Regions from separate parts of the Streptomyces sp. NPDC087263 genome, predicted to be linked through region 1. Evidence: riboswitches for the same ligand, from Rfam matches in the RefSeq annotation. Region 1 holds a riboswitch; the other holds the start of a gene.

Region 1 (14,571 bases):
GCTCCTGCGCGAGGTGATGGACAGCGGAGTCCCCCTCCTTCAGCGCGTCGTCCGGGCGCGCGTCAAGGGGGACCCACCGCAGGAGCGGTACTTCGAGATCAGCGCGCTGCGCCTGGAGAGCCCGCGCCATTCCGTGCTCGGAGCGGCGGTCACCGCGATCGACGTCACCGAACGGGAGCGGGCCCGCACCCGCACCGAGGTACTGGACGCCGTACGCCGACAGGTGGGACGCACGCTGGATCCGGCCGTGACCGGCGAGGAGCTCGTCCCGGCCGTGGTCCCCGCGTTCGCCGACATCGCGATCGTGGAGGTGGTGGAGGCCGTGATCCGCGGCGACGACCCGCCGCAGGCCCCACTGCCCGCGAGCACGCCCCTGATGCGCACCGCGTTCCGCAGTAGCCGAGCGCAGCCCCCGCAGGCCCATCCGGTGGGCGACGTCCGCCGCCTGCCGGCGCCGACCCCCTTCACCCAAGCCCTGGCCGACCTGCGCCCCCGCGTGGTCGCGCTCCATCCGACCGCACCATGGCTCTCCGTCGATCCCCCGCGCGCGGAGGCCATCCACTCATCCGGAGCCCATTCCCTCCTCGTCGTCCCGCTGGCGCTGCGCGACTCGGCCCTCGGCGTGGTCAGCCTGTACCGCACCGGAAACTCACCCCCCTTCGACGAAGGCGACCGGGAGCTCGCGGTCGAACTGGCCACACACACGGCGCTGTGCATCGACAACGCGCGGCGCTACACACGCGAGCACACGGTCGCCGCCACGGTCCAGCGCCAACTGCTGCCCCGCCGCCCGGTGACCCACCCGTCGCTGGAGACCGCCTACCTCACCATCACCGGCGCCGATCCCGGCGCCTGGTACGACACCATCGCCCTGTCCGGCGCCCGCACCGCCCTCGTCGTCGGCAAGGTGTCGGGACACGGTCTGAACGCGGCCGCGACCATGGGACAGCTGCGCACCGCCGTACGCTCCCTGTCCGCGTTCGACCTCGCCCCCGACGAACTCCTCGCCCGTCTGCACCACACGGCGGGACAGCTCGCCGCCGAACGGTCACATCTCCCGTTCGGCGATCCGCTGCGCCGCGAGGCACTCACCGCCGACTGCGTGTACGCCGTGCACGACCCCCTTACCGGCACGTGCACGATGGCGGCAGGTGGCCAACTGGCTCCCCTCGTCGTGCGCCCCGACCGCACGGTCACCGGCCCCGGCGCACCTGCCGGGCCACGGCTGGGCACGACGGAGGGCGCGCCCTTCGCCGCCGTCGACATCGAGGTGCCGGACGGCAGCGTCCTGGTGTTCACGAGCGACCCGCTGCTCACCGCGTTTCTCGCCGAGCCCTCAGGGCCGTTGCCCTCTGCGCCGGACTACCGCGAGCGCCCCCTCCAGGACCTCTGCGACGCCCTCGTCTACGCCCTCCCGGCAGGTCTGGGCGCCGGCGACGCCGCGATGATCGTCGCGCGCACCCGGTCCTTCCCCCCGGACCGGATCGCCGCGTGGCCGCTCGACCCCGACCCCGCGGCCGTGGCCCTCGCCCGACACCGCACGCGCGGGCAGCTCGCCGCGTGGCACGTGGACGACGAGACGGCCTTCAACACCCAGCTCATCGTCAGCGAACTCGTCACCAACGCGGTCAAGTACGGCAGTCCACCGCTTGAGCTCCGCCTGATCCATGACCGCACCCTTACCTGCGAGGTACGGGACGCCGGCGCGGCCGCACCACACCTGCGCCACGCCGGTACGGTCGACGAGGACGGACGCGGTCTCTTCATCACCGCGCAGCTCGCACAGACGTGGGGCACCCGTTACACGGCCCCGGGCAAGACGATCTGGACCGAGCAGGCGCTGCCCCGCGTCACCGGACCCGACGGCGCGCACTGACCAGCCGGTGCAACCCGGCGACGCCGCCGGACTTGGTCCGCGTCAGGACACTCCGGCCGGACCAGCGACCCCGCCCACCCAAAACCGGGCCAGCACAACGGAATTGGCCTTGGCCGACCCTTTCGCGGAGCGGCTAGCGTCGCTCCCATGCGGATTCGAATCGTCGACGCCTTCACCGACCGCCCCTTCGCCGGCAACCCGGCCGGAGTCCTCATCCTCGACCCGGCCCCCTCATCCCCTTCATCCCCTTCATCTTCATCCCCGTCCTTCCCGTCCTTCCCGTCCTTCCCGGACGACGCCTGGCTCCAGGACGTGGCACGGGAGGTCAACCACGCCGAGACGGCGTTCACCCACCGCCTCCCCCAGGGCGCCGAGGCCGACTGGGCGCTGCGCTGGTTCACACCCGTCACCGAGGTCGCGATGTGCGGGCACGCGACGCTGGCGACCGCCCACGTGCTGCACACCACGGGCGCCCACGAAGGACCCGTGCGGTTCGCCACGCTCAGTGGCGTCCTCATCGCCACGCCCCACGAGGACGGTTCCATCACGCTGGACTTCCCCACCGCACCGCTCACCCCGGTCGAAATCCCGGACGGCGTCGCCGAAGCCCTCGGCGCCGAGCCGCTCACGGTCTTCGACACCGGCCCGAACATCGGCGACCTGGTGATCGAGGTCGCCGACGAGAAGACGGTCCGCGGCCTGGCCCCCGACCACAGAGCTCTGGCGCGATACTCGAAGCGCGGCATCATCGCGACCGCCCGCGCCGAAGAACCCTCCCAGGGCTACGACTTCGTCTCCCGCTGCTTCTTCCCGAACGTCGGCATCGACGAGGACCCGGTCACCGGCAGCGCCCACACGGCCCTCGCGCCCTACTGGTCCGAACGCCTCGGCCGCCCCGACCTCACCGGCCTGCAAGCCTCCGCACGCTCCGGCCTCGTCCGCACCGATCTGCGCGGCGAGCGCACGCTCCTCACCGGCCGCTCGGTCACGGTCATCGACGGCGAGCTGCTCGCGTAACAGCGCAGAAGGGGGCGTACGAGAATGCCGTACGCCCCTCCTAGATCCCCGCACGCACATCAGCGCCGGCTCATGCCGTCGGCAGCCAGCTCACCTTCCCGGCCAGCAGCGCGTAGCCCACGAATGCCCCGATGTCGAGCAGCAAGTGCGCCACCACCAGCGGCCCGACGCGCCCCCAACGCCGGTACAGGTAGACGAAGACCACGCCCATCGCCATGTTGCCGATGAACCCGCCGATGCCTTGGTAGAGGTGGTACGAACCGCGCAGCACCGCGCTCGCCACCAGCGCGGTGACCGGCGTCCAGCCCAACTGGCCGAGCCGGCGCAGCAGATACCCGACGACGATCACCTCTTCCAGGACCGCGTTCTGGATCGCGGACATGATCAGCACGGGGTACTTCCACCACACGTCCGGCAGCGCTTCGGGCACCACCGTGAGGTTGGCGCCGAAGCCCCGGGCCGCCAGATAGAAGGCGATGCCCGTGCTGCCGATCACCGCGGCGACCACGGCCCCGCGCCCGAGGTCCGGCCAGGGGCGCGTGCGGTCGAAGCCAATCACGCGCAGCCCCGCGCGCTCTCTCAGCAGGAAGTGCGCGACGAGCGCGACCGGCACCAGGGCCGACGCGATTCCGAAGAGCTGCCAGGCCAGATCCAGCCAGGGACGCCCGGGCGCGGCCGAGGCATTGAGGGTGGCCGCCTGGTCCTTGAGCCCCCCTGGCTTGGTGGCCGACCCGACAAAGCTGATCAGCGCGGAAACCCCGCTCGCACCGAGCGAGAGTCCCAGGACGAGCAGCGTCTCGTCCCGGAAAATCCGTCGTGTCAGCCCCTCCATCGGAAAAGAATCGGCCACCGACCCTGCCTCCACCTGCACTCCCGCCTCCAGTTGAGTAATCCCGCCTCATCCCCATCTTCGCCCCGCTAGGGTCTCGAAAGAAGTTACGAAGATCGTGCGCGACTGGCCGTCGGGGGGACGGACGCCGTACGGGGCGTACCTCCCCTTTTACCTGCCTTGCGACCGTTTCCCGGCTCAAGGCTCGACAGGGAGGCACCACCTTCATGGGACGTCACAGCTTGCCCGACGAGTACGGGGCGGGCGCCGCCGACCCCCGACCACGCGCGCGCCGTCGCACAGTGGCCATCGCGACGGCGCTCGTACTCACAGTGGCGGGGGGCACGGCGGCCGCGGCCCGCGGTGGTCTGCTCTCCTTCGGCTCCTCCTGCCAGGACGACGCGGTGCACGTCGACATCGCCGTATCCCCGGACCTGGCCCCCGCTCTCACGGCTGCGGCGGACTACGCCCGTGAGCGCGACATCACCTCGGACGGCCGCTGCCTCGACGTCGGCGTGACCGCTCGCGAGTCGTACAAGGTCGCCGACGCGCTGCTGACCGGCAAGAAGTCCGACGTCCAGGCGTGGGTGCCCGACTCGAACCTGTGGGTGCAGCGCGTCACCGGGGACAACGACGCGACCCAGGTGAGCGACGTCGGCAACGTCGCGTCGTCGCCGGTCGGCGTTGCGATGGTCCCGACGGCCGCCAAGTCGCTGGGCTGGCCGCAGAAGACGTACACCTGGACCGAGTTGGCCGGCGCCGCGATGACGAGCGACCGTCTGAAGCTCGGGGCCGCCGACCCGGCGCGCAGCGCGACCGGCCTGCTCGCGCTGACGCAACTGAGCAGCGCGGCGGGGCAGACCGAGGGCGGCGACACCCAGGCGGCCGCCATGGCCGAGGCGCTCTCGCAGCGCACCTCCGACAGCGACAGCCAGGTCCTGGACACACTCCCCCGCGACTCCTCAGGCACCGAGCAGGGCAACCCGAAGCGGAACCAGGCGCTGATCCTCTCCGAGCAGGCGGCCTTCGCCCACAACTCCTCGGACGAGACTCCCGACAGCCTCGACCTCTTCTACCCCAAGGACGGATCGCCACAGCTCGACTACCCGTTCACCCTGGTCGACGAGGTGCGACTGAGCACCGACGAGAGCCGCGCGGCCCTGCGGTTCATGGCCCTGCTGGGCGAGCCCCAACCCCAGAAGATCCTGGAGAAGCACGGCTTCCGCACCGACGACGAGAACCCCTCGGCCGCACTGGTCACCGCGGCGGGCGGCCGCGCCCCCCAGCCTTTCGCACGTGTAGCGGCCGAACCGGCCCCGGCGAAGGCGATCGAGGAAGCCCTCGGCATGTGGACGATCACGGTGCAGAGCGCCCGCATCACCACGGTCGTCGACGCCTCCGCGTCCATGACCGAGCCGGTACCGGGCACCGACCAGTCCCGTATGGACGTCACCAAGGCGTCCCTGCTACAGGCCCTCGCCACCTTCACCCCGGAGGACGAGATCGGGCTGTGGAGGTTCTCCACCCGTCTCGTCGGCAACCGCGACTACCAGGTGGTCGTGCCGACCGAACGGCTCGGCGACGCCGTGGGCGACGACACCCAGCGGGACAAACTGTCGGCCGCGTTCAGCGCCCTGAAGCCCGTCCCGGGTGGGGCGACCGGCCTGTACGACACCACGCTCGCCGCATATCAGGCGGCCACGTCCTCCTACGAGGAGGAGAAGTTCAACGCGCTGGTCCTGCTGACCGACGGCGTCAACCAGGACCCCGGAAGCATTTCACGCTCGGCCCTCGTCACCAGCTTGCAGGAACTCACCACCCCGGAGCGCCCGGTGCTGCTGATCGCGATCGCGGTCGGCCCGGACGCCGACCAGGAGGAGGTCCAGGAGATCGCCGAGGCGACCGGCGGCTCCGGTCACCAGGTCAACGACCCGTCGCAGATCCACTCGGTGATCCTCCAGGCGATCGTGGAGGCGGGCAGCCAAGGTTGACGCCCACCACCACTCCGGGACCCCCACCCCTCAGCTCAACGAAATGGCCATCGTGAAGGCAGGCAGCCAAAGCTGACGCCCACCACCACTCCAGGCCCCCCGCCCCTCAGCCCAGCGAAGCCGGCTCCGGCAAGCCCACCGGCCAGGTGTGCACGGGCTCCCCGAGATGCATCAACTCGCCGTAGCGCCGCGTGGTCGCGGCCAGCGCGACATCCCGCCCGAGCCCCTTCTCCAGGGCCCGGTGGAAGGTCGCCGCCTGCCAGCTCGCCCCGTTGACCCGCAGTCGGCAGCGCTCCTCGATGACGCCCAGGTAGAGGTCCCGGTCGGCGGGCTCGACCCCCCAAGCGTCCAGTCCCGCCGCGGCGAGCGGCAGCAGCTCGTCCCGCACCAGGGCGACGGCCTCGACCTCGTGCGTCCCGCCGTACCGGCCGCGCCTGGGCCACTCCAGGCGCGCGTCGATGCCATGGCGGCAGGCGGCGTCGAAGTTGGCGGCGGCCGACGTGAAGGGCAGCCGCGTCCACACGGGCCGCGGCTCCTCGGCGAGCGCACGGACGAGCCCGTAGTAGAAGGCGGCGTTGGCGATGACGTCGGTGACGGTGGGGCCTGCCGGCAGCACGCGGTTCTCGACGCGCAGATGCGGGACGCCGTCGGCGACGCCGTACACGGGCCGGTTCCAGCGGTACACCGTGCCGTTGTGCAGCACGAGTTCGGCGAGCTTGGGGATGCCGCCGGCGTCGAGGACACCGAGCGGGTCCTCCTCGTCGCAGAGGGGCAGCAGCGGCGGGAAGAAGCGCAGGTTCTCCGCGAAGAGGTCGTACGCGGACGAGATCCACTCTTCCCCGAACCAGGTGCGCGGCCGCACCCCCTGCGCCTGCAACTCGGGCGGCCGGGTGTCGGTGGACTGCTGGAACAGCGGGGGCCGCGACTCGCTCCACAGCTCGTGACCGAAGAGGAAGGGCGAGTTGGCGCCGACCGCGACCTGCGCCGCGGCGACCGCCTGCGCCGCGTTCCACACGTCGGCGAACCGCCCCGGGGTGACCTGGAGGTGCAACTGCACGGAGGTGCAGGCCGCTTCGGGCGCGATGGACCTCGACGTACAGACGAGGCGCTCCACCCCCTCGATGTCGAGCGTGAAATCCTCGCCTCGGGCGGCGACGATCTGGTCGTTGAGGAGGGTGTAGCGGTCGCCGTCCGAGAGGTTCGAGGAGACCAGGTCGTCCTGGGCGAGCGTCGGCAGAATCCCGATCATCACGATTCCGGCGTCGACTTCCTTCGCCTTCCTGTGGGCGTATGCGAGGGAGGTACGCAACTCCTCGGCCAGCTGGTCGAATACTCGCCCACCCAATCTGTGTGGAGCTATGTTGACTTCCAGGTTGAACATGGCGAGTTCTGTTTGGAAATCGCGGCTCGCTATCCTTTCGAGTACTTGCGCGTTCATCATTCTGGGCGTGCCGTCGGTCCCTGCGAGATTCAACTCGATCTCCAGGCCCATGAGGTTCTTCGGGCGATCGAACCGCTCCTCCGCCAGCAGCCGCGCCAGCCCCGTCAGACACTGCCGGAGCTTCTCGCGATAGTGCCGGCGATCGGACAGGTCGAACAGTTCTGCCTCGACCTTCTCTCCCATCGAAGCGTCCTTCCTCGGATGGGCAGGCCGATACTCCGGCCTCTGGCGTCCCGGGTCACCGGGGATAATGCCCAGGCAACGCGATCGATAACGTCCTGGAGGCGCCCGCCGCCCGCTACTCTGGACTCGAGTACCCCCAGGCACATTCACCAGGCATGAACCAGTGCCCAGTTTCGTCCGACGCGATCTCGTGAAAAACGCCGACGAGAATCGGCCGACCGCTCCGACGAAGCATTCCGAGGTCATCGGCGCGCTTTCACGCAGAACCAGGATAAACCTCTCGTTTCGCCGACCGAATAGTGCCTTGCCCTTCATATGTGGGACGACTAGACGAAACACCGCGTGAACACGTCTCGTATAAACTTCGCGAACGAGGCAGAGAGTTGGCGCTCGCGGTCCTAGGTCCTGCTGTCCAGGTGCCACGCGGCAGGCGACACATTGTCGGCGGATCCAGATCCCTCGCCCCTTCGGCCCCGAGAGCTGACAACGCCGTCCGCCCCCTCCCTCGCGCCACCGTGCCTGTCGAACGAGAGGCGACCCATCATGCCGCTGCACCTACCCCCGGCTCCCGCGCCAGCCCTGCGCTCCGTCCTCACGGCACTCGGTTCCCCCACCGCCGTCCGGGAGGCGCGTACGCCGTCCCTCCGTATGGCACAGGGACCCGTCACACCCGAACTCCCGCTCCCCGTACACATCCTGGACCGCATCACGCCCGCGGGCGGGTACGCCACCCGGCTCACCGGGTGGCGCTTCCTGATCCGCTGCGGCGACCGCATGGTCGCCGCGGCCGACACCATGCTGACCCCCGACGGCTGGGCCTTCTCGCGCTTCTTCGAGGGCCCGTACATCGCCGCCACCGAACGCGCGCTGCGCCAGGCCGAGGCCATGAAACAGTCCTACCAGGCCCGTCTGCTCTCCGTGCCGGAGCTGTACATGCTCACGCTCTGGCTGCACGGCGACACCACCGCGGACGGCGCCACCGGCCACCCCGCCGCCACCGACATCCTGGTCCCGCTGGCACCGGCCCCACCCGGCATCGCAGCGCACCGCCCACACCGTGTCGCCGAGCTCCTGCCGGTCCTCACCCATCGGCTCACTCCCACACCTCTGCTCAGCTCACCCGCATAGCACTCTCGCCAGCGTCCGTGCCCCGCCGCCGTCCTTCCGGCAGCGGGGCACTTCGCTCGTTCGGGCCCCATACCGCTCGTACGAGGGAAAACGCATCCCGCGCCCGACCGGACTAGCCTTATCCGGCCACCGCGAACCACCCGAAAAGACGGCACAGTTGGAATGAACCGTCCGCACGGGTGATGCGTCATCAACCTGTGAGGAGCGCTGCCGCTAAATCCCTGCGGATTGACGCCCGTAGGGCAACACTGGGTTCCAAACCACACATCAACGGGGGGCGGCCATGACCACATCGAGCCGCGGGACAGACACCACAGCCATCACTCACCTCTCAACCCAGCGAAAGATCCCACCAATGTGCCAGCACAAGACGCCGTGCCCGACAGCCGAATCCGCCGACCGGGAGTCCGCCCGCCTCGTGGCGCACCACCCGGAGCAGGGCTGGAGCCTGCTGTGCAACGGCGTGCTGCTCTTCGAGGACACCGGTGAGCTCCTGCCGGACGGCCAGATCATCGCCCCGCACCGCCCGCTGGGCAGCGAGCACGTGATGACGGCGGCCTGAACCGCACAACCGGGTGGCTGCGGCAGAGCCGCCCAGTACATAGAGGGGCCGGCCCGGAGACGCATTCTCCGAACCGGCCCCGACGCATGTCCGAGGGTGATTACTCCCCGTAGCCGTCCAGTCCCTCTCGCTGATCGGTCGTCCCCGTACAGGTCCAGGCCCTGGCGCTGATCAGTTCCCGTAGCCGTCCAGGTCCCGGCGCTGATCAGCCCTCGTAGGCATCCGGGCCCCGACCGCCGACCAGTTCAGTCCCCATACGCGTCCAGGCCCGACCGCCTTGCCGCGCGCGGCCCCGGGGTCGGCCTGGAGATCAGTCCTCGTAGGCGTCCAGCGGCGGGCAGGAGCAGACCAGGTTCCGGTCGCCGTATGCCTGATCGATCCGGCGCACCGGCGGCCAGTACTTGTCCGCGACCGAGACACCGGCCGGGAAGACGGCCTCCTCGCGGCTGTAGCCGTGCTCCCACTCCCCGCCGAGCGAGGCGGCGGTGTGCGGAGCGTTGCGCAGCGGGTTGTCGTCCGCCGCCCACTCACCCGAGCCGACCTTCTCGACCTCCGCACGGATGGCGATCATCGCCTCGCAGAAGCGGTCGAGCTCGACCAGGTCCTCGGACTCGGTCGGCTCGATCATCAGCGTGCCGGCCACCGGGAACGACATCGTCGGCGCGTGGAACCCGTAGTCGATCAGGCGCTTGGCGATGTCGTCGACACTCACACCGGTCGCCTTGGTCAGCGGCCGCAGGTCGATGATGCACTCGTGCGCGACGAGCCCGCCGGGACCGGTGTAGAGCACCGGGTAGTGCGGCTCCAGGCGCTTCGCGATGTAGTTCGCGGAGAGCACGGCCACCTGCGTGGCCCGCTTCAGCCCCTCGCCGCCCATGAGCCGGACGTACGCCCACGAGATCGGCAGGATGCCCGCGGAACCCCACGGAGCGGCCGAGATCGGGCCGACACCGGTCTCGGGCCCGGCCGCCGGCTGCAAGGGGTGGTTGGGCAGGTACGGCGCCAGGTGCGCGCGCACCCCGACCGGACCGACGCCCGGACCGCCGCCGCCGTGCGGGATGCAGAAGGTCTTGTGCAGGTTGAGGTGCGAGACGTCACCGCCGAAGTGCCCCGGCTTGGCAAGCCCCACCAGGGCGTTGAGGTTGGCACCGTCCACATACACCTGGCCGCCCGCCTCGTGCACCTGGGCACAGATGTCGGCGACGTGCTCCTCGAAGACGCCATGCGTCGAGGGGTACGTGATCATCAGCACGGACAGTTCGTCGCGGTGCTGCTCGATCTTGGCACGCAGATCCTCGACGTCGATCTCGCCGTCGTCCGCCGTCTTCACGACGACGACCTTCATGCCGGCCATCACGGCGCTCGCCGCGTTCGTGCCGTGCGCGGAGGACGGGATCAGGCACACGGTGCGCTGCTCGTCGCCGTTCCCTCGGTGGTATCCCCGTACGGCGAGCAGCCCGGCCAGCTCACCCTGCGAACCGGCGTTGGGCTGCAGCGACACCTTGTCGTACCCGGTGACCTCGGCGAGCCGCTCCTCCAGTTCGTGGATGAGCGTGAGGTAGCCCTGCGCCTGCTCGGCGGGCGCGAAGGGGTGCAACTGCCCGAACTCGGGCCAGGTGACCGGCTCCATCTCGGTCGTCGCGTTGAGCTTCATCGTGCAGGAGCCCAGCGGGATCATGCCGCGGTCGAGCGCGTAGTCACGGTCGGAGAGCCTGCGCAGGTAGCGCAGCATCGCCGTCTCGGAGCGGTACTGGTGGAACACCGGGTGCGTGAGGTACTCGTCGGTGCGCAGCAGCGCGGTCGGAAGAGTGTCCTCGGCGGTCGAGTCCAGCGCCTCGACATCGCCCTCGACGCCGAACGCGGTCCACACGGCGGCGAGTTGCCTGCGTGTGGTGGTCTCGTCGCACGAGATCGACACCCGGTCGGCGTCCACGAGGTGCAGGTTGACCCCCTGGTCGCGCGCGTCGGCCAGTATCTCGGCGGCCCGGCCCGGGACGCGCACGGTCAACGTGTCGAAGTAGGCACCGTGGACGACCTCGACTCCGCCCGCCTTCAACCCCTCGGCGAGGATCGTCGCGTACCGGTGGGTACGCCGCGCGATCGTCTTCAGACCCGCGGGACCGTGATAGACGGCGTACATACCGGCCATCACCGCAAGCAGTACCTGAGCCGTGCAGATGTTGCTCGTCGCCTTCTCACGACGGATGTGCTGCTCCCGCGTCTGCAGGGCCAGGCGGTACGCCTTGTGCCCGTCCGCGTCGACGGACACACCCACCAGCCGGCCCGGCAGGCTGCGCGCGAACTTCTCGCGCACCGCCATGTACCCGGCGTGCGGACCGCCGAAGGCCATCGGCACCCCGAACCGCTGCGTCGTACCGACCGCGATGTCCGCGCCCAGCTCACCCGGCGAGGTCAGCAGGGTCAGGGCCAGCAGGTCGGCGGCGACGGTGACGACCGCACCCAGCTCGTGCGCCTGCTCGATGAGCGGCTTGATGTCGCGTACGACACCGGAGGCGCCCGGGTACTGGGTCAGCACGCCGTTGATCTCACGCCCGGCGATCTCGGCGGGGATGCCCGCGCTCAGGTCGGCGACGACGACCTCGACGCCGGTCGGCTCGGCGCGGGTCCGAATGACCGCGACGGTCTGCGGCATCACGTCCGCGTCGACCAGGAAGAGACCCTTCTTGTTCTTCCCCATGCGCCGGGACAGCGCCATCGCCTCGGCGGCCGCGGTGCTCTCGTCGAGCAGCGAGGCACCGGACGTCGGCAGCCCGGTCAGCTCGGCGACGACAGTCTGGAAGTTCAGCAGCGCTTCGAGGCGGCCCTGCGAGATCTCCGGCTGATACGGCGTGTACGCGGTGTACCAGGCCGGGCTCTCCATGACGTTCCGCAGGATCACCGGCGGAGTGAAGGTCCCGTAGTAGCCGAGCCCAATCATCGAGTCGAGCACCTGGTTACGGTCCGCGAGGGTACGCAGCTCGGCCAGCACCTCGGCCTCGGTGCGTGCGCCCGGCAGTTCCAGCGCCTCGGCGTTCTTGATCACGTCCGGCACCGCGGTGGCGGTGAGCTCGTCGAGCGAGCCGTATCCGACCTGCGCGAGCATCTTGGCCCGGGCTTCGGTGTCGGGCCCGATGTGGCGCTGCTCGAAGGGGATTCCCTGTTCGAGTTCGGAGAGCGGAATGCGAGGGGCGGTCATGGCGGAGGCCTCCTGGTCTGACGCGACCTTCGGGGGGCACCCCGGCACGGGTGCCCCGACGGCCTCCCCCTCTGTCATCTCAACCTGAGAGTTTCACCGGCCCGCCCGCCCGCTGCGACCCGACTTTCACCGTCGGTGAGAGCGGGAGCCGTCGTCGGCACCCGCTCTGCTTTCCAGAGTGACCTCGTCCGTGCGGTACGTGGGCCTGAGAGATTCCGGGGAGGATTTGCTCCTTCGGCGCCCTCCGATGGTGTCTTGAGGACTCTCCCGCACAGGGTCAGCAGCCGCTGCCAGCCTACCAGCGAGGACAACTCCCGAGCCTTCGAGTGGCCACCTTCCTGAATCTGCTCTTTTGTAGTGCTTACGGATGAGTTGCGACCAAATGGAGGGCACCGTGCAGACCGACATCGATCCGCGCAACCTGATCGGCCGCAAGGCATTCGACCGCAACGGAGCCAAGATCGGCACGATCGACGAGGTCTACCTCGACGACGCGACCGGGGTCCCGGAGTGGGCGGCCATACGCACGGGACTGTTCAGCAGGGACGCCTTCGTGCCCCTGGAGCCCAGCGAACTCGTCGAAGGCGCTCTGCGCATCCCCTTCGAGCGGGCGCTGATCAAGGACGCGCCCGACTTCGGCGTCGGCCGCCACCTCTCCCCCGAGCAGGAACTCCAGCTCTACCACCACTACGGCCTCGACGTGTCATCCCCGCCTCCCGCACCGGACCGCGACTTCGGCCGCCTGGCGGGCACGGACGAAACCTGAAGCCGCGCCCCGCCCCCTCTAGGCAAAGCCCGCAGCTCAACCTTCACCGTGATGGCCAACGGTCTCCGCCACCAAGGGCAACGGCTCCGCCGGCTCCAGCCCCGGATCGTCGGTACGGAACGTCCGTACCCTCCCGGGCTCGGAGTACGGCGTCTCGAACCGAACGGTGACCCGCCCGAGCCCGCTGCCCTGCACCCACCCGTGCCCGAACTCGGCGTGCCGCACATCGTGCCCCGCGGACCACCGCCGCTCAGTCGGCGGCACCTGCTCCTCGACGGCCCCCTCCGCCACCTCCTCCTCGACGTGCTCCTGCGCCGCCAGCTCCCCCGCGGCGGCCTGCGCCTGCGCGAACAGGTCCTCCTGCGTGTAGTCGGCCAGTCCGGAGACACCCACACCGAGCAGCCGTACGCCACCGGTCGTGTCCACCGACTCAAGGAGCCGGGCGGCCGCCTCCCGCACCACCCCGGGGTCGTCCGTGGGCCCCCGTAGCGTCTCGGACCGGGTCAGCGTCGAGAAGTCGTATCTCCGCACCTTCAGCACGATGGTGCGCCCCGACAGCCCGGCTCCACGCAACCGCTGCACACACCGGTCGGCGAGCCGCTGCACCTCCAGACCGACCCGCACCCGGTCATGGATGTCCACGTCGTACGTGTCCTCGACGGACACCGACTTGGTCTCCCGCTCGGCGACCACGGGCCGGTCGTCGCGCGCCAGCGCCATCGCGTACAGCGCGTGCCCGTGGGACTTCCCCAGCAGCCGTACGAGCTCGTCCTCGCCCGCCTCGGCGAGCTCCTCGACGGTGGTGATCCCGGCCCGCCGCAGATGGTCCCCCGTCGCCGGCCCGACGCCCGGCAGCGTCCGCACCGGCATGGGCCCCAGCAGCGCACGCTCGGTCCCCGGCTCTATCAGCACCAGACCATCAGGTTTGGCCTGCTCCGAGGCGATCTTCGCGAGCATCTTGGACGCGGCGAGCCCCACCGATCCGGTGAGCCCGGTGACGGCCCGGATGTCCGCGCGCAGCTTCGCTCCGGTCAGCCGCGCCGACGCCTCGTCCCAGGCCGCTTCCCCTGCCTCCAGATCGACGAACGCCTCGTCCAGGCTCAGCGGCTCCACCAGCGGCGACAGGGCCTGCAGCAGCCCCATCACCTGCTCGCTGACCTCTCGGTAGATCCCGAAGCGCGGCGTGAGATACGCGGCGTTCGGCGCGAGCCGGCGTGCCTGGGCCATGGGCATCGCCGAGTGCACGCCGAAGACCCGTGCCTCGTACGAGCACGTGGAGACGACCCCACGTGGTCCGAGCCCGCCCACGACGACCGCTTTCCCGCGCAGGCTCGGCTTGGACGCCTGCTCCGCCGAGGCGAAGAAGGCATCCATGTCGAGATGCAGGATCGTGGGCGCGGTTCTCACATCTCCGATGCTGCCCTACGCCACTGACAATGCCCCGCCAAGCCGGGGCACCATCAGCCTCTTCCGCTCCACAGATCCTCAGACCGCGCGATTGCGCCTTCGTGCCAGCTCGTCGGAGGGGTTGTTCCTCACCAGCGTCTCGCCGGTGTCCACACGCTCCCCGTGCAGCTGCGAG
Region 2 (14,571 bases), on a different contig from region 1:
TGCTCGATGACATCGACGTGCTCACAGCCGCCGTAGTAGCGGCGGCCGGGGTAGCCCTCGGCGTACTTGTTGGTCAGGACCGAGCCCTGGGCCTCCATGACCGCGACCGGAGCGAAGTTCTCCGAGGCGATCATCTCGAGGGTGGACTGCTGGCGGAGCAGCTCGGCGTCGACGGCGGCGGCGACGTCGGGGTCGAGTTCGTGGAGAGAGGTGTTCAGAAGCGACTTGGGTTCAGACATGGGGCTACGACTCCTCAGCCGGCGGTGAAAGCGGTGTACTCGTCGGCGGAGAGCAGGTCGTCCGGCTCGTCCGCGATGCGCACCTTGAACAGCCAGCCGCCGTCGAAGGGGGCCGAGTTGACCAGGGCGGGGTCGTCCACCACGTCCTGGTTGAACTCCACGATCTCGCCGGTGACCGGCGCGTACAGGTCGCTCACCGACTTGGTCGACTCCAGCTCACCGCAGGACTCGCCCGCGGTCACCGTGTCACCGACCTCCGGAAGCTGGGCGTAGACGACATCGCCGAGCGCGTTGGCCGCGAACTCGGTGATGCCGACCGTCGAGACGCCGTCCTCGGCGACCGACAGCCACTCGTGCTCCTTGCTGTAGCGCAGCTGCTGGGGGTTGCTCATGTCCTGAATTCTCCTGTACGCGGGGGAGTGCTGATGACGGGGGGAGGGGTGATGAGCTGGGCGGATGTGTGCCCGGTGGCACGTCCGGCGAGTACGGTCGGGCTGGATACCCGATATGTGCCCAGGTGTCGCTTCTGTCGACCGTGGAGCCCGAAGCCCGGCCCGTGGGCCAGTCTCACTTCTGGCGCTTGTAGAACGGCAGCGCCACGACCTCGTACGGCTCGTGGCTGCCCCGGATGTCCACACCGACTCCGGCGGTACCCGGAGCGGAGTGCGCGGCGTCGACGTAGGCCATCGCGATCGGCTTGCCCAGCGTCGGGGACGGGGCGCCCGAGGTGACCTCGCCGACGACCTTGCCGTCGGCGACGACGGCGTACCCGGCGCGCGGGACGCGACGGCCCTCGGCGATCAGACCGACGAGCACCCGCGGAGGGTTCTCGACAGCCGCCGCGGCGGCTTCGGAGAGCGCCTCGCGCCCCACGAAGTCGCCCTCCTTCTCGAACTTCACGACCCGGCCGAGGCCGGCGTCGAAGGGGGTGAGCGAGGTGCTCAGTTCATGCCCGTACAGCGGCATGCCCGCCTCCAGGCGCAGGGTGTCCCGGCAGGACAGACCGCACGGGATGAGCCCGTACGGGGCGCCCGCCTCGGTCAGCGCCTGCCACACCTGCTCGGCGTCGCCGGGGGAGACGAACAGCTCGAAGCCGTCCTCGCCGGTGTAGCCGGTGCGGGCGATGAGGGCGGGGACGCCCGCGACCGTGCCGGGCAGACCCGCGTAGTACTTCAGGCCGTCGAGGTCGGCGTCGGTGAGGGACTTGAGGATGCCGGGGGACTCCGGGCCCTGAACGGCGATCAGCGCGTACGCGTCACGGTCGTCCCGCACGACGGCGTCGAAGCCCGCCGAACGCTCCACGAGGGCGTCCAGCACGACCTGGGCGTTGGAGGCGTTGGCGACAACCATGTACTCGTGTTCCTGAAGGCGGTACACGATCAGGTCGTCGAGGATGCCACCGTCCGCCCGGCAGATCATCGTGTAGCGGGCGCGGCCGACACCGACCGAGGCGATGTTGCCGACCAGCGCGTGGTTGAGGAGAGCGGCGGCCTGGGGCCCGCTGACCGTGATCTCTCCCATATGCGAGAGGTCGAAGAGACCGGCCTTCGTACGGACGGCGAGGTGCTCGTCGCGTTCGGAGCCGTAGCGCAGGGGCATGTCCCAGCCCGCGAAGTCGGTCATCGTCGCGCCGAGCGAGCGATGCAGGGCATCGAGGGCGGTGTGACGGGGTGCGTTGCTGCTCATCGGTGGGGCTCCCAAGGCATGACGGCGAGGTCGTTCCTCCCCATCTGTCATCGGAACCTGAGAGGTTCATCACGACCCCGCGAAACGGAGGTCATGACTTGCACCTTGGGTGGGGCCACTGGTCGGCGGCCCGCTTTTCAGATGTGCCTCGCCCGCGCGGTACGGGGCCTGAGAGATTCAAGGGAGGGACTTGCTCCTTCGGCGCCCGGGGCGACGTGCCCCGGAACTCTCCCGCGCGGATTCAAGCGGCCGGTATGCAGTTGGCGCGCACATCATTGCACGCATCCCGGGGACACGGGAGGGGCACCTTCGAACGCCCCCGCACAGCGACCCACAGTGACTCGCGGCGCCTTACAGTGACATCCTGAAGCGACCTGTAACCAGCCTGTGGCAGTCCGATTACGGAAACAGGAAGCACCGCGCATTACCTTCTCTTTACACTCGGCGGGGATGGGTCTCCAGACCCATGGGGAGGACGGTCACGGTGAACAGGACCACGGCGTACGCGACGACGGCGGGCCTCGCGCTGCCCAAGCAGCCCGGTGCCCCGGCCCGGGAGGTGTGCCACCCGCTCCCGACGGCTGTCGTCCGCGACCTCAGGGACCGCGCGGGACACAGCCCGCACGGCCTGCACTTCGGCAGTTCCGACGTCGTCGTGGTCACCGGACTCCCCGGCAGCGGTAAGTCGACCCTGATGCGCCGCGCCGTCTCGGGCCCGCGCGTCGACTCGCAGGACACCCGCGACCGCTGGGACGGATGGACGTCCCGCTGGCTCCCGTACGCGGTCTACCGCCCCCTCGTCCGCCTCGCCCACTACACGGGCCTGCACCGCGCGTTGCGCTCCGGCGCCGGAGTCGTCGTACACGACTGCGGTACGCAGGCCTGGGTCCGCCGCTGGCTCGCGCGCGAGGCCCGCCGCCGCGGCGGCGCGCTGCACCTGCTGCTGCTCGACGTCACACCGGGCACGGCGCTCGACGGTCAGCGCGAGCGCGGCCGCGGCGTCTCGCGGTACGCGTTCACCCGCCACCGCGGCGCGATCGCCCGGCTGCTGCGCTCCGTCGAGAAGGGCGACCTGCCGGAGGGCTGTGGTTCCGCGGTGCTCGTCGACCGCGACGCGGCGGACGTGCTGCGCCGGATCGACTTCGGTGGCTGAGAGGGGCGGGGGGAGTGGCTGGGAACCGCCGAAGCGGCCGAGACTGCGTACAAGCCCACTAATCTAGCCAGCCGGAACACCCGAACACCGGAACAGTGGTTCACAGCAGGCGGTAGACAGATGGACTTCCCGCAATTCCCCGACATCCCCGGCCTCCCGGCGCAGGCCCACCCCCATCCGCACGGCGGATGGCCGGGCAACGAGCTGGAGGAGGTGCTCGCGGCGTCCCTCGGCGTGCCCGCGGGGCCCTCGTCGGGTGCCCGCATCGTCGAGGTCCTCGGCCGCAGCTTCGTCTGGGTCCCGCTGCCGAACGGCGGCGGCCCGCACAGCGGCCCGCTCGACCTGCCCACGCTGGAGATCGCGGGTCAGGCGTACGTCCCCGTCTTCAGCTCCGAGGAGCAGTTCCGCCAGGTCACCGGCGGGCACATGTCGTTCACGATCGCGCCCGCCGTCGAGTTCGCCCGCGGGCTGCCCCCGCAGGCCGGCATCGTGGTCAACCCGGACGGTGTGGTCGGCGTACCGCTGCCGCCCCTCGCGGTCGCCGAGCTGTGCCGCGCCGGGCATACGCCGCTGGACGGATCCGCGAGCGGCGGCCGGGTGCGGCTCTTCGAGCCCGACTGGCAGGACGACCCGGTGGACTTCCTGTCCGCCGCCTCCGCCGAGTTCGCCGGGACCGGCGTCGTGCTGACCGCCCGCCGCTGCCTGGCCGGCATCGAGGGCGGCTCGCCCGTGATGTTCATCGGCGTCGAACTCTCCCTGTGGGAGGGCGAGGCCCGCACGCTCCCCCTGGACGCGCTGGGCCGTGCGCTGGGCCGGGTCCCGGTCGACCGCCCCGTGAACCTCGTCCTCCTGGACATCACCCAGGACCCGGTGGGCGACTGGATGCGCGAGCGGGTGCGGCCCTTCTACCAGCACGGCCACTGAGGGCGCCCAAAAGAGGCGCGAGCGACCGCACCGCGGTCGCGGTACGGCAGCAAGTCCCCAGCTCTCATGCGGCATTCCAGCGGAGCGTCCCGCGCCGGTGTCAGGGTCGCCGCTTAAGCTGGTTTCATATCCGGGGCAACTTCGCGAAGGGGCGGTACAGGTGAGCGCCAGCGGCACCGCGGCCGGGCAGGTCGAGCACATGCTGCGCCAGGTGACGCCCGGGCGTTACGACGCCTACGAGGCGCTCCTTCGCGCGCTCGCGGCCCCGTCGGCAGGCCAGGTCTGGATGCTGCTCTGGCACGGCCAGTCCGGCTCCCCGGACGCGCAGTACGGAAACATGCAGGTGGACGGCTTCGGGTACGCACCCTGTGTGACCTCCGCCCAGGAGCTCTCGGCCAGCGGCTGGAACCGTTCGTACGAGGTGGTGGACGGCCTCGATGTCGCCCGCACCCTGTACCCCGACCAGTTCGGTCTCTGGCTGAACCCGCACGCCCCCGGCGGCGGCGTCGGCATCCCCTGGCTCGATCTGCGCCGTATCGCCACGGGCCTGGAGCGCCAGCCCGCGGGCCCGCTCAGGCTCTCCGAGCCGGGCATCGAGATCCCGCAGTTCTACGCCCTGCTCACACAGAACGCGCACCGCACGTCCGCCGTGCGCTCGCTGCGCCGCGCCTGGGTACAGCCCGCGCTCGGGGCGCCCTATCTGGCCATCGGCCTCGATGTGTACGACACCTCGCCGCCGGCCGTCGACTCGGTGCGGGCGATGATGCAGCAGTCGATCGGCGCTGTGCCGGACGGGCTGCCCGTCTCGACCGTCGCGATGTCCGACGAATACGACCCGGTGGCGATGTGGCTGCGGTCCCACGCGCGGCCCTTCTACGACCGTGAGGCGCACGCGGCTCCGGCGCAGGCACCGGTGGCCGGTGGCTACGGCTATCCGCAGTCCCGGTCATACTGATCCCTGTTCCACAGCGAAACCCGTCCTCGCCCCGCCATGTCCTGATCTCCGCATGTCGTGATCTTGCGTCTGACCTGCGGGTCGGCGGGCGTAAGGGTTGGATGTCCCCTTTGGGGCTGACACCGGCCGAAAGGGCGCCCCATGGCCCTTTCCACCCCAACTGCCCACTGTCCGCCCCGCGTTACCCACTGTTCGGATAACGGAATCCACTTAACCGCATCACGGTTGCGCATACTTTCGCCGTCAGACCTGGCACGTGATCGTGGCGGCCATGAAGACTCCCGTGTCAGACATGGGGTCCTCGATCCTGTGAGTGAGTGCAAGTCGTCGTAACAGCCCGGGTTTCCAGGCCGCACCATCTGCGGCCGCTCCCGGCATGCAAGTGAACCAAGCCGCAGACAGCGGCAGGCGTAGGCCGGTCACCACCGGTCAGAGGGGTCGGGTCATTGTGACCGCACCGATCGAGACCACCGGGTCGGAAACGGAAGTACAGCCGGAGGCTGTGCTTGCCGGTGTCGACAAGGGGCAGATCGAGGGCCGTTCCCTGGGGCAGATCGCCTGGACGCGCTTCAAGCGCGACAAGGTGGCGGTCGTCGGCGGTGTCATCGTCGTGCTGCTCATCCTGGTGGCGGCGCTCTCGCGCCCCATCCAGGCGGTGTTCGGACTCGACCCGAACGCCTTCAACCAGGACCTGATCGACCCCAACACCTCGCTGCCCCTGGGTGATTTCGGCGGGATGAGCTGGTCGCACCCGCTCGGCGTGGAGCCGAAGTTCGGGCGCGACATCGCCACCCGCATCCTGGAAGGCTCCTGGGTCTCGCTGGTCGTCGCCTTCGGCGCCACGATCCTCTCGAACGTGATCGGCACGATCCTCGGAGTGGTCGCCGGTTACTACGGCGGACGGGTCGACTCGATCATCAGCCGGCTGATGGACACCTTCCTGGCCTTCCCGCTGTTGCTCTTCGCCATCGCGATCTCCGCGACGCTGCAGGGCGGCGCGTTCGGCCTGGAAGGGCTACCGCTGCACATCAGCGTGCTGATCTTCATCATCGGCTTCTTCAACTGGCCCTACCTGGGACGCATCGTCCGCGGCCAGACCCTGGCCCTGCGGGAGCGCGAGTTCGTCGACGCCTCCCGAGGGATGGGCGCGAGGGGGCCGTACATCCTCTTCCGAGAGCTGCTCCCGAACTTGGTCGGCCCGATCATCGTCTACTCGACGCTGCTCATCCCGACCAACATCCTCTTCGAGGCCAGCCTGAGCTTCCTGGGCGTCGGCATCCAGCCCCCGCAGGCGTCATGGGGAGGCATGCTCAGCGAGGCCGTCACCTATTACGAGGTCGATCCGCAGTTCATGATCGTGCCCGGCCTCGCGATCTTCGTCACCGTGCTGGCGTTCAACCTGCTCGGCGACGGTCTCCGCGACGCTCTCGACCCGCGCAGCCGCTGACTTGCGGCAGCGGCGAGTGCCCAACAAGTTTCCGACAATGGAGGGGACCCGAACATCATGCGAAGGTCAGCGCTGGCCGCAGTTGCGGCCATCGGCAGTGTGAGTCTGCTACTCGCAGGCTGCAGCAAGGCCGATGACAACACGACCGACGACACGAACTCAGCTGGGGCCAACGCAGCGACCAAGGACGTCGTCAACGCCTCCACCCAGAAGGGTGGGACGGTCACGTACGAGTACTCCGACGTCCCGGACTCGTTCGACCCCGGCAACACGTACTACGCGTACATGTACAACCTCAGCCGGTTGTACGCCCGCCCGCTGATGACCTTCAAGCCCGGCGCGGGCGAGAAGGGCAACGAGCTGGTCCCGGACCTCGCCGCGAGCGCGGGTGTGCCGAGCGACGGCGGCAAGACCTGGACGTACAAGCTGCGTTCGGGCCTGAAGTACCAGGACGGCACGGCGATCACGTCGAAGGACGTGAAGTACGCCGTGGAGCGCTCCAACTTCGCGCGTGACGTACTCTCCCTCGGCCCGAACTACTTCCAGCAGTTCCTCGATGGCGGCGACAAGTACAAGGGTCCCTACAAGGACAAGAGCGCCGAGGGTCTGTCCTCGATCGAGACGCCGGACGACACCACGATCGTCTTCAAGCTCAACACGGCCTTCCAGGAGTTCGACTACCTGGTCGCCACGCCGCAGACGGCTCCGGTGCCGCAGGCCAAGGACACCGGCGTCGACTACGTCAAGAACATCGTGTCCTCGGGCTCGTACAAGTTCGAGAGCTACGAGGAGGGCAAGCAGGTCACCCTCGTCCGCAACGAGAACTGGGACGCGTCGACCGACCCGCTGCGCAAGCAGTACCCGGACAAGATCGTCGTCAAGCTGAAGGTCAACGCCGAGACGATCGACCAGGACGTCATGGCCGGTGAAGCCATCGACCTGGGCGGTACGGGTGTCCAGGCCGCGACGCAGGCGAAGGTGGTCAACTCCGCCGACCTGAAGGCCAACACCGACAACACCTACGGTGGCCGTCTCGTCTACATGGCGATCAACACCAAGCTCGCGCCGTTCGACAACGTCGCCTGCCGCAAGGCCGTCGAGTACGCGATCGACAAGGTCTCGGTGCAGACCGCCGAGGGCGGCCCGATCCGTGGTGACATCGCCACCACCGTCCTCCCGCCGGACATCCCCGGCTACGAGAAGTCGGACATCTACGCCTCCGCCGGCAACAAGGGTGACGTGGCCAAGGCCAAGGAGCAGCTGACGGCCTGCGGCAAGACGACGATCAACACGAACATCTCCGCGCGCAGCGACCGTCCGCAGGAGATCGACGCGGCCACCGCGATCATCAACTCGCTCAAGGCCGTCGGGATCAACGCCAGCCTGAAGCAGTACCCGTCGGGCAAGTACTTCACCGACAACGCGGGTGTCCCCGAGTTCGACAAGAAGAACAACATCGGTCTGATGATGATGCAGTGGGGTTCCGACTGGCCGTCCGGCTACGGCTTCCTGCAGCAGATCCTGAACGGCAAGGCGATCAGCCAGTCGGGTAACACCAACCTGTCGCAGCTCGACAACGCGGACATCGACGCGCTGCTGGTGAAGGCGATCGGCACGGAGGACAAGGCCGCTCGTGACGCCATGTACACCGAGGTCGACAAGAAGACCATGGAGGAGGCGGCCCTCGTTCCGCTGACCTACTTCAAGGTCCTGCTGTATCGCCCGGCCGGCTTCACCAACCTGGTCTCCACGGCCGCCTTCAGCGGTCAGTACGACTACCTCAACATCGGCACGACCAAGAAGTAGCCCCGGAAGGCAGGTGAAGGCATTGGTGCCCGCGGGCTTCGCAGCCCGCGGGCACCAGGCCGGTCCCCGTGATCTCGTACATCCTCCGTCGGACGGTCGCAGCGGTGATCCTGCTGCTGATCGTCACCGCGGTCACCTTCGGCATCTTCTTCGTGCTGCCGCGGTTCGCCGGTCAGACCGTCGACTCGTTGGCCCAGCAGTACATCGGGAAGAACCCGTCGGCGGCCGACATCGCCGCGGTCAAGCACAACCTCGGACTGGACCAGCCCCTCTACGTCCAGTTCTGGCACTTCATCAAGGGGATCGTGGTCGGAGCCACCTATGACCTCGGCCCCACCACGGCGCACTGCGACGCGCCCTGCTTCGGCTACTCCTTCAAGACCCACGTCGCGGTCTGGCCACAGCTCACCTCCCGCCTTCCAGTGACGATCTCGCTGGCCGTCGGAGCCGCCGTGCTCTGGCTGGTGTCCGGTGTCACGGCCGGTGTGGTCTCCGCACTCAAGCCGCGCTCGCTCCTCGACCGCACCTTCATGGGCATCGCCCTCGCCGGCGTCTCGCTGCCCATGTTCTTCACCGGCAACCTCGCGCTGCTGCTCTTCACCTTCCAGTGGCCGATCTTCGGCCGCACCTACGTCCCGTTCACCGAGAACCCCGCGCAGTGGGCCAACACCCTCTTCCCGGCGTGGTGCTCGCTCGCTCTCCTCTACTCCGCCATCTACGCGCGGCTCACGCGGTCCGGCATGCTGGAGACGATGAACGAGGACTACATCCGCACGGCACGCGCCAAGGGCCTGCGCGAGCGCAAGGTCGTGGTCCGGCACGGGCTGCGGGCCGCGCTGACACCGATCATCACCATCTTCGGCATGGACCTCGGTCTGCTGCTCGGTGGTGCGCTGATCACCGAGTACGTGTTCTCCCTGCACGGCATCGGTGAGTACGCGGTGAAGTCCATCCAGGACAACGACCTGCCCCCGATCCTCGGCGTGACCCTGCTCGCCGCCTTCTTCGTCGTGATCGCAAATCTTCTGGTGGACCTGCTCTACGCAGCCGCCGACCCGCGGGTGAGGCTCTCGTGACCGAACTGTCCAAGACCGGCGCCGCGGTAGGCGAACCCGTCACCGCGCGCTCCGACGCGCCGAGCGCCTTCCTCGAAGTACGCGACCTCAAGGTCCACTTCCCGACCGACGACGGCCTGGTCAAGTCCGTCGACGGGCTCAGCTTCTCGCTGGAGAAGGGCAAGACCCTCTCCATCGTGGGCGAGTCGGGCTCCGGGAAGTCCGTCACCTCGCTGGCGATCATGGGTCTGCACCGGTTGGGCGCAGGCGGCAAGAACGTCCGGATGTCCGGCGAGATCTGGCTCGACGGCAAGGAACTGGTCGGCGCCGACCCGGACGAGGTGCGCAAGCTCCGCGGCCGGGAGATGTCGATGATCTTCCAGGACCCGCTGTCCGCGATGCACCCGTACTACACGATCGGCAACCAGATCGTGGAGGCGTACCGCGTCCACCACAAGGTCAACAAGAAGACGGCACGCAGGCGGGCCATCGAGATGCTCGACCGGGTCGGCATCCCCGAGCCCGGCAAGCGCGTCGACAGCTACCCGCACGAGTTCTCCGGCGGTATGCGCCAGCGCGCGATGATCGCCATGGCGCTCGTCAACAACCCCGAACTGCTCATCGCGGACGAGCCGACGACCGCCCTGGACGTGACCGTCCAGGCGCAGATCCTCGACCTCATCCGCGATCTGCAGAAGGAGTTCGGCTCCGCCGTCGTCCTCATCACCCACGACCTGGGTGTGGTCGCCGAGATCGCCGACGACGTGCTGGTGATGTACGGCGGCCGGTGCGCGGAGCGCGGTCCGGTCGACACGATCTTCGAGCGGCCGCAGCACCCCTACACCTGGGGTCTGCTCGGCTCGATGCCGCGTATCGACCGGGAGACGTCCGAGCGGCTCATCCCCGTCAAGGGCCAGCCGCCGAGCCTCATCAACATCCCCTCGGGCTGCGCCTTCCACCCGCGCTGCCCGTACGCCGACCTCCCCAAGGGCGATGTCACCCGTACCGTGCGCCCCGAACTGCAACTGGTCGGCAGCGGGCACTACTCCGCCTGTCACCTCTCGCCGGAGGACCGCACGCGGATCTGGACCGAAGAGATTGCGCCGAAGCTGTGAGTGAGACGAAGAAGACGGACGCCGTCGACGCGCCGGTGACCCCGCCGCAGGCATCGGGTTCCGAGGACCGCGAGGTGCTGCTCAGGGTCCAGGGGCTGAAGAAGCACTTCCCCATCCGGAAGGGCTTCCTCCAGCGCCAGGTCGCGGCCGTCAAGGCGGTCGACGGCATCGACTTCGAGGTGCGCAAGGGCGAGACGCTGGGCGTGGTCGGCGAGTCCGGCTGCGGCAAGTCGACCATGGGCCGGGTCATCACCCGGCTCCAGGACCCGACCGCCGGCACCATCGAGTTCGAGGGCAAGGACATCACCCGGCTCGGCGCGGGAGGGATGCGCCCGCTGCGCCGGGACATCCAGATGATCTTCCAGGACCCGTACGGTTCGCTGAACCCGCGGCACACCATCGGCTCGATCGTCTCGGCGCCCTTCCGGCTCCAGGGCGTGGAGCCCGAGGGCGGTGTGAAGAAGGAGGTCCAGCGCCTTCTTGAACTGGTGGGCCTGAGCCCCGAGCACTTCAACCGCTACCCGCACGAGTTCTCCGGCGGCCAGCGCCAGCGCATCGGTATCGCCCGCGCGCTCGCCCTGAAGCCGAAGCTGGTCGTGGCGGACGAGCCGGTCTCGGCCCTCGACGTGTCGATCCAGGCGCAGGTCGTGAACCTGATGGACGACCTACAGACCGAGCTGGGCCTGACGTACGTGATCATCGCGCACGACCTCTCCGTCGTACGCCATGTCTCGGACCGCATCGCGGTGATGTACCTCGGCAAGATCGTCGAACTCGCCGACCGCACCTCGCTGTACGAGGCGCCGATGCACCCGTACACCAAGGCCCTGATGTCCGCGGTGCCGGTCCCGGACCCCAAGCGCCGGGGCACCAAGAGCGACCGCATCCTGCTCAAGGGTGACGTACCCTCGCCGATCTCGCCGCCGAGCGGCTGCCGCTTCCATACGCGGTGCTGGAAGGCCACGGAGATCTGCAGGACGACCGAGCCGCCGCTCCTGGAGCTGAAGCCCGGCCAGCAGGTGGCCTGCCACCACCCGGAGAACGCGGACGACCAGGCGCCGCAGGACACGGTGTTGCTGTCGGCGGCCAAGGCGGCCATGGAGACGGTTGAGCTGGTCCCCGCGGTGGATGCCGCCGAGGTGTCGGGGGAGGCTCCGGCGGAGGTGTCGGTCGAAGCCGAGACTGTTGCCGATGAGGCTGAGGCTGCGCCAGAGGCTTCCTCCGAGCCGAGCGTCTCCAAGGAGTCCACGGAGTCCAAAGACTCCAAGGACTAGGCGCCAGGCACGGCCGAACCACCGCGAACGGGAGAGCGCAGGCGCGCTCTCCCGTTCGCGTAGGTAAAAATGGCGGGTGCTCCAGGAACTGTTCACCCCCTCCGTCCAGCATGTCCTCGACCTCGTGGGGATCTTCGTCTTCGCGATCTCCGGCGCCCTGCTGGCCGTCCGCAAGAACTTCGACGTCTTCGGCATCGCCGTGCTCGCCGAGGTCACCGCGCTGGGCGGAGGACTGTTCCGCGACCTGATCATCGGAGCCGTGCCCCCGGCCGCGTTCACCGACCTCGGCTACTTCAGCACCCCGCTGCTCGCCGCCCTGCTCGTCTTCTTCCTCCACCCGGAGGTGGAGCGGACCCAGGTCGCCGTCAACGTCTTCGACGCGGCCGGGCTCGGCCTCTTCTGCGTCGCGGGCACCACGAAGGCGTACGAGTACGGGCTCGGTCTGACCCAGTCCGCGGCCCTCGGCCTCGCCACGGCGGTCGGCGGCGGCGTACTACGCGACGTCCTCGCCAATGAGGTGCCCTCGCTGCTGCGTTGGGACCGCGACCTGTACGCGGTACCGGCGATGGTCGGTGCCGCGATGGTCGTCGTGTGCATCCGCTACGACATGCTCACCACGTTCACCAGCGGGCTCGCGGTCGTCACCGCCTTTGTCCTGCGGCTGCTCGCGATGCGGTACCACTGGCGGGCGCCGCGCGCATGGAACCGCCGTTCGACGGCGAGCGAGCAGGAGGCTCCGTGATCCCTCTCCGACTCGCCAAGGGCGGACTTCATGCGAGCGAAATAGTAAAAGCTACCGCTTAGTAGCTACCTGTTATAGCGTTCGGGCATGCCAGATGCAGCTTCGGTACAGGCCGTACGGGCCACGATCGGCGACAGCGAGTTCGACCGCGACACGGCGGTCACCCTCCGCGAACCCGGCGTCTACGACATCGATCTGTCCGCCGGGTGGACGATCGTCAGCGCGGTCAACGGCGGCTATCTCCTTGCCGTCCTGGGCCGCGCCCTCGCGGACGCCCTGCCGCACCCCGACCCGTTCACGATCTCCGCGCACTACCTGACAGCGTCCCAGCCGGGACCGGCGGTCGTCCGCACGGAGGTCGCCCGCACCGGCCGGACCCTCTCCACCGGCCAGGCTTCCCTTTTCCAGTACGACGACGAGGGCCGCGAGGTCGAACGGATCCGCGTCCTCGCCTCGTACGGCGATCTCGACACCCTGCCCGACGACGTCCGTACGACGGCGAAGCCACCCGCGATGCCGCCCATGGACCAGTGCTTCGGCCCCGAGGACGCACCCGCTCCGGCGCCCGACAGCTCGGCGATCGTCGACCGGCTGATGCTCAGGCTCGACCCGGCGACCCTGGGCTGGGCTCTCGGAGCGCCCTCCGGGAAGGGTGAGATGCGGTCCTGGTTCGGCCTGGCCGACGGCCGTGACCCGGACTCCCTCTCGCTGCTCCTCGCCGTCGACGCGCTGCCTCCGACCGCCTTCGAGCTCGGCCTGTCCGGCTGGGTGCCGACCGTCGAGCTGACGGTGCACGTCCGCTCCCGCCCGGCCCCCGGCCCGCTCCGGGTGTCCATCACCACGCGTAACCTCGCCGGTGGCTTCCTGGAGGAGGACGCCGAGGTGTGGGACAGCGCGGACCGGCTGGTCGCGCAGTCCCGGCAGCTGGCACGGGCACGGATCAGCTGAACGGCCGGCTGCCCGGTCGGTCCGCCGTCCCGGGCGTCGAACTCGTCGACGCCCGGGAGGTGTTGCGCGCCGGGCGGCAGGTGGCGGAGTCGTCGGCGATCCCGACGTCACGGTTTGGGAACAGCGCTCCCACCTGGACCTGTCTTCTTTCCCAGGGCTTCAAGTGATCCACAGGAAGCCATAGCTTCGGCACAGCGCGGTCCTACCTGGATCTGGTGCTCTGGCCCCCACTCATCCCGTACTCATCCGGTACTCATAAACCGGGCTCGGGACTTGACTGGGAGTAAGCCTCATGAACCGTCGTACACGACTCGTTCCCGCCGTCGCACTGCTCGCCCTGGCGCCGCTGCTGGCGGCCTGCGGCTCGGGCGACTCATCGTCCTCGAACAGTGGCACCACCGGTCAGACGGAGTGTGCCCGGCCTTCGGGCATGCCGAGCGGCGGTCCGTCCGGGCGGCCCAGTGGGGCGGCGCCGTCCGACAGGCCTTCCGGCTTTCCGTCCGGGATGCCCTCGGGCGGGACTCGCTCGGGCCGGCCGTCCGGTATGCCGGGCGGTGGCGGTGGAGGCGGCTGTGGTGGCTTCGGCGGCGGGGGTGGGCAGGGGACTCAGGCGCAGCCGACGGGCTGACGGTTTACGTCCCTTCGGTCTGACGGCTCGGCGAGCGACGGATACCGGCTATGTGTCGGTCTGACGGCTTTGGGGGTGACGTACCCGGCGAACGGGGGCGTCACCCCAGCCAGTTGGGGCGGAGGTTTTCACCCCGGCCGGTTGCGGCGAGGCGTTCATCCCAGCCAGTTGCGGCGGCCGATGCTGATCAGCCGCATCTGGCGGGCCGCCACGCGAGCCACCCGGTCCCGCTCCTCCTCCGAGGCCTCCAGCGCCTCCAGGAGGAGCGACGCCGTCATCAGCATCTGGTCGACGTACAGGCCGGCGAGCATCAGCAGGTCGTCGTCGCTCCACCCCGCCGACTCGGGCTGCTTGGCCAGTTCGGTCTTCACTTCCTCCGCGAACCGGGCCAGTTGCTCGCGGATCTCCTCCCGCACCGGCTGTACGCCGCCGTGCCGCTCGCGCGCGATGAAGCGGACGTGCGCGGGGTGGGTCGCCACGTGGTGGGCGATCAGATCGACGGCGCGCGTGATGCGTTCGTCGCTGTCGTCGGCCGCGGACACGGTCTCCCCGATCATCGGGTGCAGGCTGCCCAGCGCCTCCTCGACCAGCACCACTCC

Evidence for each region. A riboswitch is a leader RNA that binds a small molecule or an ion and turns the genes downstream of it on or off. The one in region 1 is predicted to bind glycine.
Region 2: another riboswitch for glycine. It lies ahead of gcvT (glycine cleavage system aminomethyltransferase GcvT); the one in region 1 lies ahead of gcvP (aminomethyl-transferring glycine dehydrogenase).

Annotation. Positions count from the first base shown of each region.
Region 1 is NZ_JBIUYT010000012.1:8,798-23,368, reverse strand. It holds gene ACIPC1_RS32700 (SpoIIE family protein phosphatase) at 1-1,876, shown strand, start outside; gene ACIPC1_RS32695 (PhzF family phenazine biosynthesis protein) at 2,024-2,893, shown strand; gene ACIPC1_RS32690 (CPBP family intramembrane glutamic endopeptidase) at 2,964-3,764, opposite strand; gene ACIPC1_RS32685 (substrate-binding and VWA domain-containing protein) at 3,950-5,713, shown strand; gene ACIPC1_RS32680 (glutamate--cysteine ligase) at 5,820-7,337, opposite strand; gene ACIPC1_RS32675 (hypothetical protein) at 7,881-8,465, shown strand; gene ACIPC1_RS32670 (DUF5999 family protein) at 8,821-9,027, shown strand; gene gcvP (aminomethyl-transferring glycine dehydrogenase) at 9,338-12,223, opposite strand; glycine riboswitch at 12,407-12,503, opposite strand; gene ACIPC1_RS32660 (PRC-barrel domain-containing protein) at 12,618-12,989, shown strand; gene ACIPC1_RS32655 (DNA polymerase IV) at 13,026-14,396, opposite strand; gene ACIPC1_RS32650 (MerR family transcriptional regulator) at 14,475-14,571, opposite strand, start outside.
Region 2 is NZ_JBIUYT010000002.1:297,291-311,861, reverse strand. It holds gene glyA (serine hydroxymethyltransferase) at 1-239, opposite strand, end outside; gene gcvH (glycine cleavage system protein GcvH) at 254-631, opposite strand; gene gcvT (glycine cleavage system aminomethyltransferase GcvT) at 807-1,925, opposite strand; glycine riboswitch at 2,073-2,169, opposite strand; gene ACIPC1_RS06615 (AAA family ATPase) at 2,392-3,078, shown strand; gene ACIPC1_RS06610 (enhanced serine sensitivity protein SseB) at 3,199-4,002, shown strand; gene ACIPC1_RS06605 (enhanced serine sensitivity protein SseB C-terminal domain-containing protein) at 4,163-4,957, shown strand; gene ACIPC1_RS06600 (ABC transporter permease) at 5,406-6,404, shown strand; gene ACIPC1_RS06595 (ABC transporter substrate-binding protein) at 6,462-8,210, shown strand; gene ACIPC1_RS06590 (ABC transporter permease) at 8,279-9,286, shown strand; gene ACIPC1_RS06585 (ABC transporter ATP-binding protein) at 9,283-10,380, shown strand; gene ACIPC1_RS06580 (ABC transporter ATP-binding protein) at 10,377-11,654, shown strand; gene ACIPC1_RS06575 (trimeric intracellular cation channel family protein) at 11,731-12,396, shown strand; gene ACIPC1_RS06570 (thioesterase family protein) at 12,484-13,344, shown strand; gene ACIPC1_RS06565 (TetR family transcriptional regulator) at 14,128-14,571, opposite strand, start outside.